2 regions of the Paenibacillus sp. FSL H7-0918 genome follow, and region 1 is predicted to be linked to the other one. Evidence: riboswitches for the same ligand, from Rfam matches in the RefSeq annotation. Region 1 holds a riboswitch; the other holds the start of a gene.
The links. A riboswitch is a leader RNA that binds a small molecule or an ion and turns the genes downstream of it on or off. The one in region 1 is predicted to bind S-adenosylmethionine.
Positions count from the first base shown of each region.

Region 2: linked by a shared signal. The riboswitch ahead of metA (homoserine O-acetyltransferase MetA) and the one ahead of MHI15_RS09105 (methionine ABC transporter ATP-binding protein) in region 1 are both predicted to bind S-adenosylmethionine.

Region 1 covers NZ_JBBOWJ010000001.1:2,006,300-2,014,680, forward strand. Annotated here, with positions in the region: gene MHI15_RS09095 (MetQ/NlpA family ABC transporter substrate-binding protein) at 1-415, opposite strand, end outside; gene MHI15_RS09100 (methionine ABC transporter permease) at 473-1,102, opposite strand; gene MHI15_RS09105 (methionine ABC transporter ATP-binding protein) at 1,132-2,148, opposite strand; SAM riboswitch class I at 2,251-2,386, opposite strand; gene MHI15_RS09110 (Cthe_2314 family HEPN domain-containing protein) at 2,489-3,223, opposite strand; gene MHI15_RS09115 (COX15/CtaA family protein) at 3,379-4,347, opposite strand; gene MHI15_RS09120 (thioredoxin family protein) at 4,465-4,809, opposite strand; gene MHI15_RS09125 (putative polysaccharide biosynthesis protein) at 4,888-6,513, opposite strand; gene MHI15_RS09130 (DUF456 domain-containing protein) at 6,540-7,025, opposite strand; gene MHI15_RS09135 (Cof-type HAD-IIB family hydrolase) at 7,084-7,851, opposite strand; gene MHI15_RS09140 (peptidoglycan D,D-transpeptidase FtsI family protein) at 7,927-8,381, opposite strand, start outside.
Region 2 covers NZ_JBBOWJ010000002.1:104,717-113,097, reverse strand. Annotated here, with positions in the region: gene MHI15_RS14565 (hypothetical protein) at 1-2,465, shown strand, start outside; gene MHI15_RS14560 (ROK family protein) at 2,633-3,514, shown strand; gene MHI15_RS14555 (HRDC domain-containing protein) at 3,725-4,741, shown strand; gene corA (magnesium/cobalt transporter CorA) at 4,828-5,763, opposite strand; SAM riboswitch class I at 6,160-6,289, shown strand; gene metA (homoserine O-acetyltransferase MetA) at 6,405-7,325, shown strand; gene MHI15_RS14540 (PLP-dependent transferase) at 7,362-8,381, shown strand, end outside.

The DNA.
Region 1 (8,381 bases):
TTTTGGAATAAGCCCCAAAAGGTTCAACGTGAACGGATGCAACAGAGACCAGGTCGGTTTTATTATTTTTGTTTTGGTCATCCAGATACGGTTGGTGTTGGAAAAAGTTAGCATCTAACTCCTTCTCATCAAGCTGCACGTTAGGTTGAATATAGTCAGTGAATTCTTTGATTTCAAGTGTAATTCCATCTTTTTCAAGCAATGGAGCAATAGCCTTCAAAATTTCAGCATGAGGAACAGGTGAGGCACCAATAACCAATTTCACTGGATCTTTAGTAGGTTCACTTGTTGCTTCTGCGTTTGGTGCTGTTGTAGCAGCCGAGCTCCCAGCATTATTAGATGCATTGTTGTTACCGCAAGCCGCAAGCACCGCAACCAGTGTCAGGCTAAAAAATGTAAGTAGTACTTTTTTCATTGTAAATCCCCCTCTAATCTATATTTTGTATTGAATAAGGATATATATGGATGTACCTTATTTCCGTGTGTAATGTTTTACGAGTCGGTCACCGGCCATTTGTAGCAATTGCACCAGTACGACAATAAATACTATAGAAACAATCATAATCTCCGTCTCATAGCGGTGGTAGCCGTAACGAATCGCCAAGTCACCTAATCCGCCGCCCCCAACCATACCAGCCATTGCTGTATAGGAGACCAGTGTAACCAGTGTGATCGTAACTCCAGCGAGCAGACCTGGACGAGCTTCTGGCAAAAGAACACGCATAACGATTTGGTTCGTCGATGCTCCCATACCTTGTGCGGCTTCGATGACTCCGCGGTCTACCTCTCTTAACGACGTCTCTACCAAGCGGGCAAAAAACGGAGCTGCACCAATCACCAGAGGTGGAATCGTACCGAGTACACCAATGGAGGTTCCAACAACGGCTTTGCTGAAAGGAATTAGAGCCACCATCAAAATGATAAAGGGTACGGAACGTAGAATATTTACAAGTAATGATAAGACCGAGTAAGTTACTCTGATTACTATACTATTCGATTTCCCCCATAAATACAATAGAATTCCGAGTGGTAAACCAAGAATAATTGTGAACAATCCGGAAAAAAATATCATTTTTATAGTAGCAACCGTAGCATCCATCATTTCTTGCCAATTTAGATCTGCAAAATTCATTACGAAATCACCTCCACATCAAGGCCTTGAGCAATTAGCCTGGAGATCGTTACAGCAATCGCCTCAGCTGGCCCTTCGAACCGCACAATCATCTGTCCATAAGGCACATCTTTAATCGTTGAAATGGTACCATGTAAGATTGCAAAGCTTACACCCGTATCACGCACGACATCGGATAGTGCCGAGCCGTAAGTTTTTTCTCCGAAAAAAGTAATTTTGACAGCTTGAGAGTTATCCCCGGCAGCAGCATCAAGCGCCACTCGAAGAGGTCCTTCATTCTGTGTCTCACTGCGGATGAAATCGCGTGTAACCTCATGCTGCGGCTTGAGAAATACCTCTGTAACTTTGCCTTGCTCAACAATCCCACCACCATGAATGACCGCGACACGGTCGCAGATGCTCTGGATTACATGCATTTCATGTGTGATCAGCACAATGGTCAAATGGAATCTTTTATTAATATCGAGCAGCAGCTTAAGAATGGAGTCCGTTGTCTGGGGATCAAGCGCAGAAGTGGCCTCGTCACACAGCAGTACATCAGGGTCACTGGCTAGTGCCCGGGCGATGCCGACCCGCTGCTTTTGTCCTCCAGATAACTGAGAAGGATACTTACCTTTATGTTCTTCGAGCCCAACTAAAGCGAGCAAGTCTTTCACTTTTGTATCAATAGCTGTTCTAGATGTACCTGCAAGGCGCAGTGGAAAGGCAATATTATCGTATACGGTCGCCGAAGACAGCAAATTGAAATGTTGAAAAATCATCCCAATCTTGCGCCGCTGTTCCTGCAGCTGACCTTGGTTAAGACTGGTTAGCTCAACACCGTCTACCCAGACCTCTCCTTCTGTCGGACGTTCCAACAGATTAATGCAACGGATCAATGTACTTTTCCCGGCTCCAGAGTGGCCGATGACTCCGAATATTTCACCTTTCTCGATGGACAGATTCAATCCAGAAAGTGCTGTTGCCGCATTACTCCCTTTTCCATAAACCTTTGTTATCCCTTTTAGATTAATCAACTCTCGTCGCCCCCCCTTTATACTTCACTTATTCTATACAAAAAAACCTCCAACGATCGATGCAGATCGCAAGAGGCTCTGTGGGTTTATTAAGACAATGCCTTCTCATCTGCCAACGACCGCAACCTGCGCCATTGTAGGAATTAGCACCATGACATTTGTACAACGCTTCCCGCGCTGGATACAAATCGGTTGCCGGGCTTCATCGGGCCTATCCCTCCGCCGCTCTCGATAAGATAAAGTTATGAAATTATATTTTTTCTGAAATCGTACATACTTTAATGCAAGCATAAGTATAGTGAGTTTATCTATTTTTGTCAAAAGGAAATATATTGAACAATTACGATTTTATGCTCTTTGCCTTGCTTATTTCCTTACGCAGCTGTTCATTGCTGTAGCTGAATGCCGCGATTAATGTCTTACAGTTCATTTCGAGCGATTGTTTTAAATCCTCAAGATGGCTATCCAGATCCTCGAGCTGAATTTTGTCATGCAGACCTTGGTGCCGCTGCCACAAATCATCCTGCATTTCGGAATTCATATAATGAATTTCAGCATTTCTGCGCTTGCGTAAATTCTCCAATGGATCGCGGTAGGAGTTCTTAATCTCTTCCAGTTGATCCGCTAATGCAGGATGCACATTCAATAATTGAAGCTGACGCAGCACTGTAAAGTAAGAAAAGTGCGTTTTTAATTTGGATGTTTTGAGATCATAAAAATGATTCAGTACCGTCCCAAGCTTGTCCAGAAGAGAGAAAACCCGGATAAAGCCATCTTTATAAAAATAAACATAACGTGCATAATCGCCCTGTTCCACCGGTGTCATATCATCCATATAACCCGCAATCACTAATTTCCGGTAAAAAGCGGCCGCGAACCAACTTTGCTCCAGTTCATCCAGAGAGGAAATCAGCCCACGTGTCCAAATCTCCAGCTTGCGGTATTCATGGTCATTATCCTCATGGGCACTCATTTCCTTGCGCAGCAATGCTGCAAAAGTGGCCATATTCTCCATCGCATCAGCCAACACACCGCTGTTCTTTCGAGGCGGCTCTCCAAGTAATACCCGCAGCATATCCCAGTCCTCCTAAAGTTTTGTTCAGCGTCTGCTTCCATGGACTGCTTCGTACAAAACTCGCGACGTAAGCATCGGCCAATCAGCTCCACGATATACCGATTTCCACTTTATTATTCCGCGGGTGAAGCGCCTCTATCCACGGAGGGAATGTTCTACCAAGGCGGTGGAATCATTGGGTTCGTTACATTTTTTCCAGACACGACACTACTCGCGCGATTTAGCTGCCAGACTCTTACACTCATATAACATAAGACACCAAACAAACTGGCAATCAGCAAAATATGAGCCAAAGCGGCAAATATGTACAGCCTTTCATTATCTAGAGTGTAAACCACAGCCGCCCCACTAAATACCTGCATCAAGCATAACAGCACTGCAGCTATACCTAGCGCTCTAAGCTCTGGATAATCCTTATGTTTCCAAAATGCTAAATGCCCGAGCAGCGCAGTAAGCATGAATAAGATTAAAGCCGCAATCCGATGCGTAAAAACAACACCTACTCCTCCGGAAAGCTCCGGAACCCATTCTCCATTACAAAGCGGCCAACCCGAACACCCGCCTTGTGAATCCGTATGACTTACAAAGGCTCCAATATACACGACAATATAAGAATAGATGGCAGTAAAACAGGTTAAATTGCGAAATACCTTACTTACGGGCTTCTTTTGAGCCTCCAGCTTATGATCATACTCGCGCGCTTCATGCCATCTCTTGGTTCCAAGAGCCAACATCATAGCGCTTGAAAAGGCGATCAAAGAAAAACCCATATGCAGCGCCATTACAGCGGCGGATTGGGATTTAATTACTGCAAGCGCTCCCATACCACCTTGAACGATGACGAATAATAAAGTCATAAATGCATATCCCAGCAAATCGCGCCGAGTACGGGCATAACGCCAAAAAGCAAACATCGAGGCAAGTGAGAATAACCCTGCCAAACCGCTAAACAAGCGATGGGTGTATTCAATCATCGAACCTATAGTATAAGCCGGAATTAATTTTCCATGACAGAGCGGCCATTCATTTCCGCATTCCAAGCCCGATCCAGTCTTCGTCACTACCGCTCCTCCGAGTACAGCGAGGAACATGATAAGGCAAGTAAGATAACTAAGCCATTTCAACTGATTTGTCGTCAAAAATATCACCCGCAGTTTTTAGTAATGAAGAAGCAGCCAGACTTATATTTCAAAAAAACCACCGCTTTGCACAAACAGGCGAAAGCGGTGGTTCCTTAGGAATTACTTTTGAAGGCTTTGATGCACTTGGACCGCTTTATCAAGGAAATTCTCAATCTCTTCACGGGATTTGCGCAATTTATTAACGAATCTAACCAATTCCCGTCCATCCGAATATGCGACGAAGCTTGGAATACCCATAATATTTTGTTCTTGGCTAACATCGCCCACGGCATCAACATCTACCTCAACCAGTGTAAGGCGGTCTGCATAAGACTGCTCTACCTCTGGGATAAAAGGATCGATAAATTTGCAATCCGAGCACCAGTCAGCCTTGAAGATGGCCACTGTTAATCGAGGTGATTGAATGGCTACCTGAAATTCAGCAGGAGAACTAATTTTGTCCATGATTTACTCAGTCCCTTCTTCAATATCTGTCTATTTTCTACTCTTTAAGTGAAGCAAAATGCAGTGTAGAAGTCAAACCTATTCTCTCATACGAACACGTGCAGGCTGTAACTTCATCAGCGGATTCAATAATTTTTGCAGCGCCCGCGGATAACTGGAGATTTCCTGTTTAGTCAGCACACCCAGCACAATAAGCAGTACTAGATAAATAACAACAACGGCTGCCCCTACAACAAGACAAGTGATCAGAAACGCCAAACGTGCCGGCATCAGATCCGTTAACAAAATTCCAGCTTCATTCAAGCCATAACCAATCCCGCCGGACACAAGTACCGCAATCGCGAAACCGCCCCAACGTTTGCCCATAATTTCAAATGGCACAATCGATTTCAGCATCCGTAAGTTAAGCAAAGTAATGACCACGAAACAAAGTGCTGTTGCACCGATAATTCCGTAGATGCCAAATACCTTACTAAGTAATAAGCTTGCCACTAATTTTACAATAATACCCGCTAACACATAATACATGGAAATTCGCGATTTGCCCATACCTAACAAAATAGAGTTCGTTGTCATCATCGTAATCTGAAAGATCGTTCCTAAAGTAAGCATGGCTACGATACCACTGCCATCTAAACTACTGAATAAGAGACCATTAACTGAATATGCAGCAACTACGAGTGATAGAACAATCGGTGCTCCTGTTAAAATAGAGATACGAAGCGCTAACGTCACTTGCCCTTTTAGATGTTTCTCATCCCGACGGGCATATGCAGCTGAAATAATTGGTATTAGTGAAGTGCTCAGTGCTATAGAAAGAACCGGCGGAATCCCGGCGACACTCTGTGCCCGACTCCCGAAAATACCCAAAGCACGTGTGGCATCAGCTACACCAACTTGTCCACTCAGTAACGGTACAATTAAAGATGTATCAATAAAGTTCACTACTGGAACCGTAACTGAAGATAGAACGATAGGAATGGATAATTTAAATATATCCTTATAAATTCCAAATAGAGGAAGCTTCGCTTCATTCGTTTCGTATAACGCAGTTTGCCCCTCACTACGCCGTAATTTCATAGCGTAATAGAGCATTACACCAAAAGCACCAACACTACCAAATACACTACCGAATGATGCTCCAGCAGCCATCCAAGTGTTGTCGTACCCTTTTTGTAACAATACAAATGCCAGAAGAACAGCTGTAGATACCCTCGCGATCTGCTCCACAATTTGAGAGATGCCACCAGCCATCATATTATTCCGCCCTTGAAAGTACCCACGCATCATTGCTATAGAAGGGAAGAGTAGGAGTGCCGGAGCTATGGCCCGGATCGCCAAAGTACTTTCAGGAACTTTTGCATATTCTGCATAATAAGGAGCACCTATGTATAACAATGCGCTCATAATTACGCCAACTACAACACCAAAGATTAATGCCGCCCGATACACCTGCTGAGCTTCATTTGGTCTATTCAGTGCATAACGCTCAGATACCATTTTACTTAATGTACTTGGAATCCCTGCTGTAGCCAGCGGTAATAACATTAAATAAACTGTGTTTGCCTGTGTAAATGAAGCATTACCAACATCATTAAATAAATGCTCCAGCGGCACACGCTGGACAAGCCCGAGTACCCTTGCCACCAAAGCTGCAGCAGCAAGGATAAGCGTGCCTTTAACAAAAGACTCTTTCTTGGACAAACTCTTTCCCCTTCTTCACTGTTAAATTAAAACCGGGCGACCCATATAAAAAAGAGGACGACCATAATTACCTGCAACACGATTTTGACCAAGGTGCTGCTAAATAAGCCGAGTATGGAGCCAACACTTACCTTAGCAGCTTTAGACGGGGAAGATCCCACGATCAGTTCTCCAATAAAAGCCCCTAGAAATGGTCCAATGATAAGACCAAAAGCGGGAATAACAAAAGGTCCCAAGATCAGCCCGATCGTGCTCCCGATAATCGATGAACGTGAACCGCCAAATTTTTTGACACCCCACGCTCCTACAACATAATCAGCAACAAAAAGAACTACAACGATCAGTGTTTGAATAATCCAGAACCAAACCCCAAAGGGCTCAAAAGAAAAGAACCAGCCGTATACAAAAAAGGCAAGATAGATCGCTAACGCACCCGGCAGTATGGGATACACAGCCCCTGCCAATCCTACAGCAAACAAAACAATAATAAGAATCCAACCCAGGATCGTCAATTCCTTAACCTCCTACTAGCATAATGCTCCATGGATTCACTTCGCAGTACTGCTTTTATTATTTGCTGCCTACAGAGGCTGCAGCTTCGGTAAAGATATACTTTTGGATGACCTCGGCAATCCCGTCTTGATTATTGGTCGCCACCACAACATCAGCCTCTTGTTTAACCGTCTTTTGCGCATTGCCCATGGCAACCCCAAGCCCAGCCTGCTGGATCGCCGCCAGATCGTTAAGGCTGTCGCCCACAGCTACAACTTGCGACATTTCTATTCCCAGCAGCTTGCAGACTTCCTTTATTCCTGCTGCCTTATTCACGCCTAGAGGATTAATCTCCAGATTGTGCGGAGAAGAGTTCGTGATCTCCAGTCCACCCATATCTTGAAGACGAAGCAACAGCTTATGACGAAGCTCATCATCTTCAGTGTGATAACCGAATTTAAGCCATTCTCTACCCGTTACATCCCCATCCCAGTTATCCTGTTTAAGAACTTCGTCCAGAGAATAAGCCCAGAACCAGATGTCATCTGCTTTTGCAAGATCATACATTTCTTGTACCAGCTTGGGATCCATTAGTGATCTCCGGTATATTTCATGTGGCGCTCTCCACACCTCACTGCCGTTCACAGTGATCATCGGTGTCTCTAAACCTAGCTGCTCTGCATAGGGTAAGGCACTTACAAATGCCCGGCCTGTCGACAGACAGACATGAACGCCTGCGTTGACCGCCTTTTGAATCCATTCCACCGTTGTGGGTGTAATTATCTGATCATCATTCAGTAGGGTTCCATCCATATCCAATGCAAGCAGGCGGTATTTGGCAATCATTTGCCACCCCTCCATTCTTGTATGCTCTCTATTGAGAAGCTGTTTATTTTTTAGATCTTAGCCATAGGGTCAGAGTTACTCGGTACCTGTAGTCTCTCCCTCCTTCGCATTATCATTAGTATTATTGCCAGACTGGAGACTTTTCTTTGGAACTCCATCAAGCCCATATTCCCAATCATAGGCATCAAATATTTTACGTGCGACTGGTGCCGCACTTTGTGAACCAAAACCACCTTCAGGGATTACAACCGCCACAGCCAACTTAGGATTATTACGTGGAGCATATGCAATAAATACCCCATTATCGCGAATTTCACCCTTAGCTACTTGCTGAGAGGTTCCCGTCTTACGGGCAAAGTCATAAGGGAAATCAGAAAAAGCACTAACTTCACTTCGCATCCCCTGCTTAATTTCATTCCAGTAGGACTTATCGAAGTTTGTTACTTCATCGAGCACCTCACGTTTAAACTCTTTGACTATATTTCCATCTGCATCAGTAATCTTGCTAACCAATTGAGGTTTAATCCGCT
Region 2 (8,381 bases), on a different contig from region 1:
TCTATGGTGGAAATCATGAATGGCTTGAGCATAGCAATATGTTTGCTTTTTCCGGGTATTCGATTGATGGGGACTCGGTCTCAACTGAGGGAGCTCCATGGTATGCTGGATGGAGCGGGATTCAAATTCAGAATTTTAATATGATTAAGGAACCTTGGAAGGACTCGGGCGTAAAATCAAGCTACAAAATTAGAAAAAATGATTTTGATGCATTTGTAGGTAGGGATATTGAGTATCTAGTGAATTCCGGCGGGACTTTTGAGCAGGCTATTCTTACTGGACTAAACCTGAGCTATGCCGGTAAGAAATATGAACGGTTCATCTATAACAATCAAGACAAGGAGTATAAAGACAGGGTTGTATACACTCAGAATACTACACCGTCTAAGGGAGGGCGATGGATAGATTATGTTCACGTCCTGCAACCGCCTACCTATCTGTCTTGGGGATCAGGGAGGATTTACATCCAAGGTTCCAACGGAAATATTACTTACTTAGGCATTCCTATCGCACCGTTTATTTTGCAGGTAAATGATTTATCCCCTCATTTCGAAACTTTGCCAACCGGCGCGGTAGCTGGACAAGAGGTAACCGTTGGAATCAGACTCAGATCCAGCTTCGCCACCCAGAAAACAACAGATTACGCTTGGAAGATCACGAGTAACGGAAAGGAAATCCCTGTAAGATACCATGGTCATGCGTCAACGTTAGCAGGTGAAATTATGCTTGCGGCTAATACGGCTGACAATATTCTTTTCGCGACATTTACAATGCCTGATGAGGACGTATACATCCAGTTTAATCTGAACAGGCTGAAGTCACCTAATGAAGTCTTTTACGGAAATAATGAGATTTACGGATGGATTAAGAAGGTCAACTCGATGCCAACAACTAAAGGCTCCTTCGATCTGGATTATAATGTGTTATCGAAAAAAGTGAAATTCGGGTTAGCCGATGGCGCTGCTATAAAGGCTGTTCTACAACCGCAATATTCTGATTTTACTTGGAGTGGGAATGCTACAGGCGCTTTGGAAGTAATCAATAATTCGGATACTATCTATCGTTATTTCCGTGTGGAGAATAATCCGCTGGTTAACGATGCCGCCAGTACTATAGTTAGACAACCTGACATCATAGCTAGTCTACAGCGCCCTGATTTTGGTGATGATCCTGTTAACGGTAAGTGGTACATTAATCCGGCTCCGTATACACCTAATCAAAAGTCAGGTAATATCAGTTTCCAGGGTACTGTGAGCAGAAATTTCACTCGTAATTATCAGGTGTGCAGCACAACAAAGAACGGGGAAGGTAAAGATGTTGAATCTTGTCAAACATATACGGAGAGCGGCAGCACTTCAGCTCCGTTTACACCAGGTGAGGATGTCAAAACCATTCGGACTTATATTTATAATGGGGCCAAACAAATAGCACCTAAGCTGTACAAGAATTCAATAGACAAGAATAAAGCGGATTCTTTGATTCGAAAGCTCTTCTGGACAAGTGAGCCTTACAATTATAATGTAATCCGCTGGATGGCTCATGAAGATGAAAATAAGAACTTACAGGATTGGACGAAAGTAAAGGGGCAATTCGAGCGAATCTTCACACAACAGGCAAGCGGAGATATCGGCTGGAAGGTAGAGAATAGCATGGCTCAAGCTTATAAGAAAGCCAGAGCTACCGCTAAAAAGATGCTTAACGACAAATCTAATTATGATACCGCCGTGTTTGCGACGGATAAGCAACTTCAAGGGTATGATTATCCGATTAAATCCGGATATTATTTTAATCCTGTTGGAACGTATACCTTTACACTGGAGACAGTTACGTTTAAAGATACGGATAAAGACACGAAGGACCATAAGGATCTTGTTGAGGAACTTACGAATTCTTTCCGATATGAAACTGATCTTATGTATATCAATAATGATAAAGTTGCGGTCAATCTGCGGAATGAACCACTGAGCAAAAACGGGAATAACTTTGCAAGAAAGCCAGCAGCTTTATCCGTAGAGGATAACACCGGAGTGAATGATGCGAAGTTGCTGACGGTGGAGAACAGCTTTACTAAAGATGTGGAAGAGATCCCATATTCACAAGAAAGAGAAAGTGATAAAGGCACCCATGAATTCTGGAAGAATATATTAGAGGGTTACTCACAGTCTAGTACACTGGGAAGCTTCAACAATTTCAAATACCGTGAATATGTGGGCTTGAATCAGAATATATACAAGATCACGGAAAAGTCTACGGTGACGATTACGATTAATAAGGACCATATTCCTGTCTATACTACAGCTGAAATGCCAGATGGGAAGTACTATGTTAAGGCTTGGCTGGCAGATGTGGAGCTCTCCAAGAGTACCAACGCGTACAAATCACTGGGCAAGCTTGTCGGCATTAAGCCGCTGGATCAAATTGAGGTTACGGTAAAAGGCTCTATGTTTGATGACTTAAATAATTAAACATCAATAGTCTCCCTTCATGCAAAAAAGCATGAAGGGAGTTTTATTATTGTGATAGCGCTTCATCCAACGTATAATAAGGGCTGTTGATTGTTTTATTTTATATTAATTTTTATTTTCAAACTGGATGGCGGATTATTGCTTAATGGAGAAGGGAGATAGTTGCTATGAAGTTATTGGGAGCGATTGAAGCAGGCGGAACGAAGTTTGTATGCGGAATTGGTTATGAGGACGGTACCATTCTGGACCGAGTTAGCTTTCCGACAACAACACCGGAAGAAACGATGGGACTCGTAATTGACTATTTTAATGGGAAGAATGTAGAAGCTTTTGGTATTGGATCGTTTGGACCGATTGATCCCGTGCTGGACAGCCCTACTTATGGTTACATAACAACGACACCAAAACCTCACTGGGGACAATATAATTTGGTAGGTACAATGGCTGAGCAATTTAACGTGCCGATAGGTTTTGATACGGATGTGAATGGTGCAGCGCTTGCGGAAAGTAAATGGGGAGCGGCTAAAGGTCTGGACAGCTGCCTTTATATTACGGTTGGGACAGGTATTGGAGCGGGAGCAGTAGTTGGAGGTCAGATGGTGCATGGATTGTCTCATCCTGAGATGGGACATATTCTAGTTCGCAGACATCCAGAGGACACGTTTGAGGGCTACTGCCCTTATCATGGCGATTGCCTTGAAGGGTTAGCCGCAGGTCCGGGGATTGGCAAACGCTGGGGACAACCAGCAGGCGAGCTACCTGTTGACCATCCAGCTTGGGATATGGAAGCTCATTATCTTGCACATGCACTTATGAATTACGTGTTGATTCTGTCTCCCGAAAAAATCGTAATGGGCGGTGGTGTCATGAAGCAAAGCCACTTGTTCCCGCTAATTCGTACCAAGCTGCAGGAGCTGCTGAAGGGTTATGTTCAGCATCCAGCGCTAAATACCGACATCGATAATTATGTTGTGCCACCGCAGCTTGGAGATAACGCAGGACTTGCAGGTGCGATTGGACTGGCAACTTTAGCTTTGGCAAGAAACTAGTATAAAAAGATATTGACTGTTAGGAAATATATGGTATTGTAGGATCTAACAGTATAGCATTTAATGAGGGAGCACCTCTTTCACGTTTATCGTGAGAGTGGTGCTTTTTTGCGTTTTCCGAGTCTGACAGTGTGGCATTCACATCAGCGAATAAGTAGCTCAGACCGGTAGGTATAGTGCTTGCTGAAGACTAGAAAGGCAGGGATGAATATGCAAATTGTATTTATGAATCGCTTATCCAGAATATCCGGGGTGGATCAAGAGGTGTTCGCTCAGCTATGGATTGGAGAGGAAGAAGGAGTGTGGAGTCTGGGCTGGCGTGATTTTTCAGGCGGTGAGGAAACACAGGAGCATTTGTGGTACGCGGGTGGTTCATGGAATGAAATGCTTTGTGTTTACAGGCATGAGCTGGCGGTGAAGATGGGGGATGGCTATCGGCCGTTGATTGATGGCGTATTTCATGAAGAAGACGGCCTTACCGGGCGTAATCAGGAGCAGCTAAGGCTGCAATATTACAGTGAATATAATGGGAACGAAGCTATATATGAGGAGTTATGTGCTTGGCGCCGCAGCCGAGCTTCTAGTGAACGGAAAGCCCCTTACATTCTTGCCAGCAATCGTTTGTTACGTTTGATAAGCACTTTCTTGCCACATACACCAGAGGAGCTGCTGCAGATCCCTGGTGTAGGGGAAGGAAAGGCAGCCCAATATGGCACGGATTGGTTGGCTATAACCTCTACGGCTGCAAGGGAACATTCCTTTCCTTTGAATTGGGTACACCAAGAAATTGAGGAGGATTCTTTTGTATCCTGGCTCTATAAACAGAAAGAGGTCAAATATAAGAAACAGCTAGAAAGACTGCGATTACGGCGAATTCTGCTGCAAGGGATCGAGAATGGGTTAGGGTTAGAACAGCTTAAGGTGAACAGTGGAGTGAACCGTCGCGAACTGATTGAAGCGGTAGAGGAGCTGGAAAGAGAAGGTTATTGCGTGGAGAAACTGATCGAGGTAGAACTGAAAAATGTGCCGCAGAATGAGCAGGAGGCGATATGGAATGCCTATGCAGAGGTTGGAGATCTTTTTCTAAAGCCAGTGCTGCATAAGGTGTATGGGGAGGATTTTTCAGCAGCAGAAGGGCTGGATAGCTATTATGAACGTCTGCGGCTGATCCGCATTCGTTTCCGGCGGGAGCAAGCTCCTAAAGTGGGCATGGCGACCAGTTTCTAGTAGCTTTTTATCATATCAAAAAGACGAAGGCTTCCTTACACCATAGGGTTAAAGGGCCTTCGTCTTGCCTATTCGTCCGTTTATTTTCATAGCCATTCTTTCTTGCGGAATACATACAGCATCCCACAGCCTAACGTCAACATTAGACCTATAACGGCAAAATAACCGTATTTCGTATGCAATTCCGGCATATGATCAAAGTTCATCCCATAGATTCCGGTAATTACGGTCAAAGGCATGAATATCGTTGTAATCGCGGTAAATACTCTCATAATTTCATTGGCGCGGTTGGCGATACTGGATTGGTAGGCCTCACGTAAGTTGCCCATGAGATCGCGGTACGTCTCAAAAGTTTCGGATATTTTAACTGCATTTTCATAAATGTCGCTAAAGTATTTCTGCAGCTGATCATCAATCAGACGGAGGTCTTTTTTATTCAGGGTATTGATAACCTCTTTCTGTGGTCCCAGCATCTTCTTTAACCATAAGATCTCACTTCGCAGACCGATAATCTCACTCAGATGAGATTTCTTGGTATGCATTAGGATATCCTCTTCAAGCTTCTCAATCCGGGCTTCAATTCGGTCACCTACGGAGAAATAATTATCTACGACAAGGTCGATAAGCAGGTAAAGGAATTGGTCGGGTTCGCTAACCTCTTGTTCCCATAACATGGGCTTCAGGACGCGTAGCTCGTGAATCTTTTGTTTCGTTACAGTAATAATATAATGTCTGCCCAAGAATATATTGAGCGCCCGCAGGAAGATTTCCTCATCATCAAAGCGGATGCTGTTTACAACAATAAAGTAATGACTTTCGTATATTTCGATCTTTGGACGTTGATCCTCTTCACTAAGGCAATCCTCAACAGCGAGATCATGCAGGTTGAACAGGGGCTGAAGCAGCTCCAAATCCTCCACATCTGCATCAATCCAATAGAACCCTTCTGTTGGGGGTGTCAATGTTTCATCAATTTCATCAATAGGTGTAAAAACCCCTGCATTCACCAGCCGGATTTTCATCTGATTCCACTCCTTCTATCCCCGGGTCTTCACCAGGGACTGCTAATTAAGCACAGAGAAAAAATCAGCTTGGCCGGCGTTACAATCAATACAAGAGGCCGAATGACGATTCGAGGGCATGAAGAAGAACTGCTCCCGCCGCCGGCAAGCTGATGATTATCCTGTGTGGTTGCTCATTCTGTACACTTAATTGCGAGCTCGGGTCGCCTTCCATTCTTCTTCTCACCTCTTCTTTTCGTTCAGGTATGAAATACTTGTCTAGTATAACAACGGAGTATGCCTCTTTCAAGCAAATTTATTGTTACTTTGAGGCTACTTCAGCATTGTATGGACTTGACGAAAAGGAGGTTCATGATTTAAAGTAAATTTTAAAGAAATTTAATTGAATACAGCTAAATCTTATCAAGAGCAGGTGGAGGGACTAGCCCTATGAAACCCGGCAACCGGCGTGTGAACGCACGGTGCTAATTCTTGCGGAACTTTGCTGACGACTAAACCCCGTCCAAAAGTTTCTGGCAGATGAGAGAGGCGCATATGACTGTAGATATGACCTTTCTCGTTTTCCGAGAAAGGTCTTTTTATTGTTCAGAAAGCCGCGATGTGACAACATAACCTAAATACAGTTAAGGAGTGGAAAGACAATGCCAATTAAAATTCCCGACAGTTTACCAGCAAAAGAAATACTATCCGGTGAAAATATTTTTGTGATGGATGATAGTTTGGCTTTCCATCAGGATATCCGCCCACTAAGGATTGCTATTCTGAATCTCATGCCGACTAAAGAAACGACGGAGACTCAATTGCTGCGTTTAATAGGAAATTCACCGCTACAAGTTGACGTTACCTTGCTGCACCCACGCTCACATACTTCTAAGAATACTTCTGCTGAGCATTTGAGAAGCTTTTACAAAACTTTTGACGAGATCAGCCACCGCCGTTTGGATGGTCTTATTGTTACAGGAGCACCCGTAGAGCAAATGGAGTTTGAGGAAGTATCCTATTGGGAAGAGCTAAAAGAGATTTTTGAATGGAGCAAGGATAATGTGACCTCGACCATGCATATCTGTTGGGCGGCACAGGCAGGGTTGTATCATCATTTTGGTGTTCGTAAAGTGGCTTTGCCTGAAAAATGTTTTGGAGTATTCTCCCATACGATTAACCAAAATAACATTAAATTGCTGCGCGGCTTTGACGAGGTATTCCATGTACCGCATTCCCGTCATACCGATGTCTCCCGCGAAGATATTGAGAGCAATCCAGATCTGCAGATTCTGGCGGAATCCGAAGAAGCTGGTATGTATCTAGTAGCTACGACCGACGGCAAACAAATATTTGTGACCGGACATTCCGAATACGATCCATTATCCTTGAAATGGGAATATGATCGTGATTTGGAGAGGGGCATGGAGATGGCCTTGCCGAAACACTATTTCCCTAAAGATGATCCAGAACAAACACCTCCTGCAGTGTGGCGTGCACATGCCAACTTATTATTCTCTAATTGGCTCAATTACTATGTATATCAAGAGACACCTTACGATATCGACCCGATTGTTTATTAAGATCAGCGCTACATTACAATTTAGGAGGCATTTATCATGGACGACAAACTTAGGATTGAAAGCAGACTGGCACAAATAGGTTCACAAGAAGATCCGGCTACCGGAGCCATTAATTTTCCTATCTATAATGCTACGGCATTCCGTCACCCGAAGCTTGGGCAGAGCACAGGTTTCGATTATAGCCGTACCAAAAGTCCAACCCGTTCCGTACTAGAGAATGCGGCTGCGGAATTGGAGTCTGGTGATGCAGGTTTTGCCTGTAGTTCTGGGATGGCAGCTATTCAAACCATATTTACCCTGTTTGGGCAAGGCGATCACTTGATCGTTTCGCTGGATCTTTACGGCGGGACCTATCGTTTGTTTGAACGAATTATGTCCAAGTTTGGAATCACTGCTTCCTATGTAGATACGAATGATTTGGATGCGCTTGAGGCTTCACGTCTTCCAAATACGAAGGCGATATTTATTGAAACGCCAACGAATCCTTTGATGATGGTTACGGATATTGCAGCCGTTGCTACTTGGGCCCGTCATCATGGGCTGCTCACAATTGTAGACAATACACTGCTGACTCCATTTTTCCAGCGTCCTCTGGAATTAGGTGCGGACATTGTAGTCCATAGTGCTACCAAATATTTGGGCGGACACAATGATGTACTTGCTGGTCTTATTGTATCTAAAGGAGCTGAATTATCCGCTGAAATAGCGATTCTACATAACTCTATTGGCGCTGTGCTTGGGCCAACAGACAGTTATCAGCTGATGAGAGGCATGAAGACACTGGCCCTGCGTATGGAACGGCACGAGAGCAATGCGCTAGCAATTGCCCGCTATCTACAAGAGCATCCGGCGATTGCGGAAGTGTTCCATCCAGGCCTGCCGGATCATCCGGGATATGAAATCCAGAATCGCCAGTCCTCGGGCAATACCGGAATTTTTTCTTTCAAATTAAAAGATGCCAGATACGTAGAACCTCTGCTTCGTCATATCCGGCTTATTGCCTTCGCGGAGAGCCTCGGCGGGGTTGAATCGCTAATGACCTATCCTGCAGTACAG